2 regions of the Neorhizobium sp. T7_12 genome follow, and region 2 is predicted to be linked to the other one. Evidence: predicted binding sites of a transcription regulator. Region 2 holds the regulator's gene; the other holds the start of a gene.
What was found. Region 2 encodes HrcA, which represses chaperone genes, less so after heat shock. Its sites were predicted from a motif close to GTTAGCACTCNCNNNNNGNGAGTGCTAAC; they were not measured.

Region 1 (3,414 bases), on a different contig from region 2:
TTGTAGCCGTAGTTGTCTTCGTTCTTTTCGAGGATCTTGCCGACCACGATGGAAGCTTCGTCACCAGCGTTCTCAGCGATCTGGCGAACCAGCGACTGCAGAGCGCGGCGAACGATGTTGATGCCGGCTTCCTGATCGTCGTTTGCACCCTTTGCGGTGATCTTGACGGAGGAACGCAGCAGGGCAACGCCGCCGCCCGGTACGATGCCTTCCTGAACGGCAGCGCGCGTCGCGTTGAGGGCGTCGTCGATGCGGTCCTTCTTTTCCTTGACTTCGACTTCCGTCGAGCCGCCGACGCGGATCACGGCAACGCCGCCGGCCAGCTTGGCCAGACGTTCCTGCAGCTTTTCGCGGTCGTAGTCGGAAGTGGTTTCTTCGATCTGAGCCTTGATCTGACCAACGCGGCCTTCGATGTCGGCCTTGGAGCCGGCGCCGTCGACGATCGTGGTATTTTCCTTGGAGATCGAGACCTTCTTGGTGCGGCCGAGCATGTCGAGCGTGACATTTTCGAGCTTGATGCCGAGGTCTTCGGAGATGACAGTGCCGCCCGTCAGGATGGCGATGTCTTCGAGCATGGCCTTGCGGCGATCGCCGAAGCCCGGAGCCTTGACGGCAGCGATCTTGAGGCCGCCACGCAGCTTGTTGACGACGAGCGTCGCAAGAGCTTCGCCTTCGACGTCTTCAGCGATGATCAGGAGCGGCTTGCCGGTCTGAACGACAGCTTCGAGAACCGGGAGCATCGCCTGCAGGTTCGAGAGCTTCTTCTCGTGGAGGAGAATGAAAGCGTCGTCGAGATCGGCAACCATCTTTTCCGGGTTGGTGACGAAGTAGGGCGACAGGTAGCCGCGGTCGAACTGCATGCCTTCGACGACTTCGAGTTCGGTTTCAGCGGTCTTGGCTTCTTCAACCGTGATGACGCCTTCGTTGCCGACCTTCTGCATGGCTTCAGCAATGTCGAGACCGACCTGCTTGTCGCCGTTTGCGGAGATCGTGCCGACCTGTGCGACTTCTTCCGAGGTCGAGATCTTCTTGGCCTTGGCCTGGAGATCCTTGACGACGTCTGCCACTGCGAGGTCGATGCCGCGCTTCAGGTCCATCGGGTTCATGCCGGCTGCAACGGCCTTGTTGCCTTCGCGAACGATCGCCTGGGCAAGAACGGTAGCAGTCGTGGTGCCGTCGCCGGCGATGTCGTTGGTCTTCGAAGCAACTTCGCGGACCATCTGGGCGCCCATGTTTTCGAACTTGTCGTCAAGTTCGATTTCCTTGGCGACCGATACGCCGTCCTTGGTGATGCGCGGAGCGCCGAAGGACTTGTCGATAATGACGTTACGACCCTTCGGGCCGAGCGTCACCTTGACTGCGTCGGCGAGAATGTCGACGCCGCGCAGCATCTTTTCGCGCGCGGTGCGGCCGAACTTGATTTCTTTAGCTGCCATTTTGGGAACTCCTGAAAAGGGGTGTCAGCGATATTTCAGTGAAAGCAACCGACTGAGATCAGCCGATGATGCCCATGATGTCGGATTCCTTCATGATCAGAAGGTCTTCGCCGTCGAGCTTGACTTCGGTGCCGGACCACTTGCCGAACAGGACGCGGTCGCCGGCCTTGACGTCGAGAGCAGTGATGTTGCCCTTGTCGTCGCGGGTGCCGGTGCCGACGGCGACGATTTCGCCTTCCTGCGGCTTTTCCTTGGCGGTATCAGGAATGATGATGCCGCCCTTGGTCTTGGCTTCGGATTCGACGCGACGAACAACGACGCGGTCGTGAAGGGGGCGGAAATTGGTGCTTGCCATTGTCTAATCCCTCGATCAAATGACATGGACGGGTGGAAACCCGTATCTCGGTGCTGTTAGCACTCCCATTTGGAGAGTGCCAGCCGCCTCGAGATAAGGGTGCCCGGCGGATGAGTCAAGAACGGCCGTAAAATTTTCGGGACGGCTCGGAACTCATGGGAAATACGCTTAACGATACGGATGCTGGGCAACGCCTGCGCCTGGCGGAACTGATGGCCGCTGCCGGCCACATCGGGTCTCGGGTTTAAAGCCACCTCTCCGGGCAGGTCGGCATGTTGCACCGGACTTTGGTGGAAGAAAGGCGCCGGCGCGTTTAACAGCCGCGCGGGGCCTGTGAATGCCTCAACGTGGCGCCATGCCCGAAGTTCGCTTCCTTCATACGGTCTTCACATATGGCTCCTAGAGGGGACGGCGAGCTTCCGCGCCCGGGGGGTACATGACGCCATGGACGACAGGTAACCGTTGCGGAAGAGCATGAGGCAATGATGGATCAGGCGGTGAAGGACGAGATTGCGGTGAAGCCGACGCTCGGCGAACTGACGGCGGTGTTCGGCAGGATCGGGGTCCTGAGTTTCGGCGGCCCTGCCGGGCAGATCGGCCTGATGCACCGGACCCTGGTGGACGAAAGGCGCTGGCTTTCCGAGGCGCGTTTTCTGCATGCCTTGAACTACTGCATGCTGCTGCCGGGACCGGAAGCCCAGCAGCTGGCTACTTATATTGGCTGGCTGATGTTCGGGGTGCGCGGCGGCATGATCGCCGGCCTTCTTTTCGTGCTTCCGGGGCTGGCCGTCATCATCGCCCTTTCGACGGCTTACGCCCTCTATCAGGATACGAGCTGGCTCACCGGCCTGTTTTTCGGCCTCAAGGCGGCGGTGCTCGCGATCGTCGTCGAGGCGGTGATCCGCCTCAGCCGCAAGACGCTGAAGAACCGCCTCCTGTTCGGCATCGCGGCGGCCGCCTTCGTCGCATTGTTCTTCTTCGGGTTGCCGTTTCCGCTCGTGGTGCTCCTGGCCGGGTTAGTTGGCTTCTTTGCCGCCCGCAGGGGCGGCGGAGCCGCCAAAAGCTCCGACGCGATCGACCTGCCGAAACGGCCGAAGCCGTTGACGGCGATAGCCACGCTGGTTTTCTGGATCGCGGTCTGGCAGCTTCCGCTTCTCCTGCTGTGGATGTTCTCGGCGCCGGAAGGCCTGGCCGTCATGTTCACCTTCTTCTCCAAGATGGCGATGGTGACGTTCGGCGGTGCCTATGCGGTGCTCGCCTATGTGGCGCAGGTGGCGGTCGACAATTACGGCTGGCTGAAACCGGGCGAAATGCTGGACGGGCTGGCGCTTGCCGAAACGACGCCTGGGCCGCTGGTTCTGGTGCTGTCCTTTGTCGGCTTCCTGGTCGGTTTCCGCGAAGCCGCCGGTCTCGGACCGGTCGCCGGCGGTGTGATCGGTGCCCTGCTGGTCGCCTGGGCGACCTTCGTGCCGAGCTTCATCTGGATCTTCGCAGGCGCGCCCTATATCGAGCGGCTGCGCGGTAATCCGGTCCTTTCGGCGGCGCTGTCGGCAATCACGGCCGCGGTTGTCGGCGTCATCCTCAACCTCGCCATCTGGTTCGGCCTGCACGTCCTGTTCCGTG
Region 2 (3,414 bases):
GTAGAAGGTCTCGGCGGCATCGAGATCGTCAGCATAAAGTGCAGTTTCGAGAATGCCTTCGATCAAACAGCACCTCTTTCAGCGAGTGTCAGGCAATCGCCTGCTTCTGCATCGCCACCAGTTCCTGCGTGCCGTCCTGGGCCAGTGCCAAAAGCTTCAGGAATTCCTCCTGGCTGAAAGGCTTGCCCTCGGCCGTGCCCTGCACCTCGACAATGCCGCCGGTGCCGGTCATCACGAAATTCGCATCCGTTTCCGCAGCCGAATCCTCGATATAATCGAGGTCGATAACCGGCTGGCCGGCAAAGATGCCGCAGGAGATCGCCGCGACGTGATCCTTCAATACCTTCTCGACCTTGGTCATCGAGCGGGCTTCCATCCACTTCAGGCAGTCGTAGAGCGCAATCCAGCCACCGGTGATCGACGCCGTACGCGTGCCGCCATCCGCCTGGATGACGTCGCAGTCAATGGTGATCTGCTTTTCGCCGAGTGCTTCAAGATCTATGACGGCGCGCAAGGAGCGGCCGATCAGGCGCTGGATTTCCTGGGTGCGGCCGCCCTGCTTTCCGGCAGCGGCTTCGCGCTTCATGCGGTCGCCTGTGGCGCGCGGCAGCATGCCGTATTCGGCGGTGACCCAGCCCTTGCCGCTGTTGCGCAGCCACGGTGGCGTCTTTTCTTCGAGACTCGCAGTGCACAGCACATGCGTGTCGCCGAACTTGACGAGGCAGGAACCTTCGGCATGTTTGGAGAAATTGCGCTCGAACGAGACCTTGCGCATCTGGTTCAACTGTCTGCCTGAAGGCCGCATGCTTCACTCCCTGGATTTCTGTTTCCGCCTTCTACGGCCCCGGCCAAGCTTTTGCAAAGAAAAAGGCCTAAGACGCTCTGCGGGCGATTGATTATGCCCGTGGCGATTTTCCCTTTGGAGAAGGCGCGGCGAATGACTATATTTTGTCGAAAGAACAACGGAACGGTGAAGTTTTAGATGGGATTTTCGGCATCGACGGGTAGGGACAGCGGCTCTGTGCTCGATGACCGTTCGCGCGAAATTTTCCGCCGCATCGTGGAAAGCTATCTGGAGACCGGCGAACCGCTCGGCTCCCGGAATCTTTCCCGCCTGCTGCCCATATCGCTGTCGCCCGCGTCGGTGCGCAATGTGATGAGCGATCTCGAGGAACTCGGGCTCATCTACTCCCCGCATATCAGTGCCGGCCGCCTGCCGACCCAGTCCGGGCTTCGCTTTTTCGTCGATGCTTTCATGCAGGTCGGAGACCTCTCCGCCGAGGAGCGCGCCAATATCGACCGGCAGATCCGGCCTGCGGATCGCGATCAGCCGATGGAAAGCCTGATGGCGGAGGCGAGCCGCATGTTGTCAGGCGTCTCGCGCGGCGCCGGGATCGTCATTACCACCAAGAGCGACCCGGTCCTGAAGCACGTCGAGTTCATCCGCCTTGAGCCGACCAAGGCGCTCGCGGTGCTCGTCGGCGATCATAACCAGGTGGAAAACCGTGTCATCGAACTTCCGGTCGGCGTGACGTCGTCGCAGCTCACCGAGGCGGCCAATTTCCTCAACGCCCACCTCAGCGGCCAGACACTGCCGGAACTGCGCGGCCAGCTGAAGACACTCAAGGATCAGGTGCAGGGCGAGCTCCATGCGCTGTCGCAGGAACTGGTCGAGCGCGGTCTTGCGGTCTGGTCCGGCGACAGCGAGGAAGGCAAGCCGACCCAGCTCATCGTCCGCGGTCGGGCCAATCTGCTCGAAGGCCTAGCGGATGTGGCCGACCTCGATCGCCTGCGGTTGCTTTTCGACGATCTCGAAAAGAAGGACAGCCTGATCGAGATCCTCGATCTCGCCGAGAAGGGACCGGGCGTGCGAATCTTCATCGGCTCGGAAAACAAATTGTTCTCCCTGTCGGGCTCCTCGCTCATCGTGGCGCCCTATCGTGACGGCGAAGACCGGATCGTCGGTGCCGTCGGGGTCATCGGGCCGACGCGGCTCAACTATTCGCGCATCGTGCCGATGGTGGATTACACCGCACAGCTGCTTGCCAGGCTGTCGCGCTGAATTCGCGACCGAGCCGCCCCAACTTTCCCACCAAGCCTTGATTTTTTCACTTTAAACCTCGATATCGGGCACAAATCCAAGCCCGTAAATCCAAGCCAAGAATAACCGGAGACCGTCATGACCGACGAAACCAACAAGAACGGACCTGACGCAACTGCCGCGGAGAACACGGTTGAAGCTGTTGCATCTGCTCTTGAGGACGCGGCCAACCAGAAGAATGCCGAGGCGCCTGCCGCCGAACCGGATCCGCTGGAATTGCTGAAAGCCGAAAATAACGAGCTGCGCGACCGCTTTCTGCGGCTGGCGGCCGAAATGGACAACCTGCGCCGCCGCACCGAACGCGAAATCAAGGACGCTAAGTCCTATGCGGCGGCCGGTTTTGCCCGCGACATGCTCGCCGTTTCGGACAACCTGCGCCGGGCGCTGGATGCCGTGCCGACCGAAATGCGCGCCACGGCAGATGCCTCGCTGACCACGCTCCTGGAGGGCGTCGAGATGACCGAGCGCTCCATGCTATCGGCGCTGGAACGCCACGGCGTGAAGAAGATCGATGCGGAAGGCCAGAAGTTCGATCCGAACTTCCACCAGGCCATGTTCGAGATCCCGAACCCCGCTGTCCCGAACAATACCGTCGTTCAGGTCGTCCAGGCCGGCTTCACGATCGGCGAACGCGTGCTGCGGCCTGCCATGGTCGGTGTTGCAAAGGGCGGCCCGAAGGCGGAAGTCTCCGCGGAAGCCGCCGGCGAAAAGAACGCCTGACCTCTACGATTTGCCAGGCGGCCTCGCGCCGCCCGGCCTGTTTTGTCCGAGCGCCTACCAGGCCTCCGGTTCCCGCACCATGTGAATGATATTGGCGGGGCTGGTGATCCAGCCGCCTTTGAAGCCTTCCGGCAGCGGCTCGATCGCGTCGCAGCGCACGACGCCCGATTTTTCAAGATGCGCTGCCGCATCGTCGAAATCACCCGTAAACAATTCCAGCCATATCTCGGCCTGGCTCATCATCGGCGCCTCGTCGATCCAGAGCTTGTTCGGCCCGAGTTCGAAACCGATGGCGGGTGCCTTGTCGGTGATCTCCTTGAGGCCGATCGTGTCACGGTAGAATGCGATCGTCGCCTGATATTGATGCGACGGGACCTTCATGGCGATGTCGATGCCGCCGTATAGCCTGTCCGTCATGGCTTCTCCTCCTCTTCATCGTGGAAAACCGGAACCGAGATATGCCGGCTCCTTGCTGGCAGGCAAAATATGTTATAAAAATATAACATGTCAAGCGAAGCGGATATCGACGCAGTTTTCAAGGCGCTCGCCCACCCGAGGCGGCGGTTGATCCTCGATGAATTGAAGGGCCGGCC

Region 1: groES (co-chaperone GroES) is a predicted target of HrcA. The motif match lies at 1,847-1,875, and genes of this name have one in related genera.

What each region holds. Positions count from the first base shown of each region.
Region 1 covers NZ_PVBK01000004.1:252,003-255,416, reverse strand. The annotation lists gene groL (chaperonin GroEL) at 1-1,436, opposite strand, end outside; gene groES (co-chaperone GroES) at 1,495-1,791, opposite strand; gene chrA (chromate efflux transporter) at 2,277-3,414, shown strand, end outside.
Region 2 covers NZ_PVBK01000015.1:103,540-106,953, reverse strand. The annotation lists gene C5J26_RS24935 (VOC family protein) at 1-66, opposite strand, end outside; gene rph (ribonuclease PH) at 89-805, opposite strand; gene hrcA (heat-inducible transcriptional repressor HrcA) at 983-2,062, shown strand; gene grpE (nucleotide exchange factor GrpE) at 2,180-2,821, shown strand; gene C5J26_RS24915 (VOC family protein) at 2,876-3,238, opposite strand; gene C5J26_RS24910 (helix-turn-helix transcriptional regulator) at 3,326-3,414, shown strand, end outside.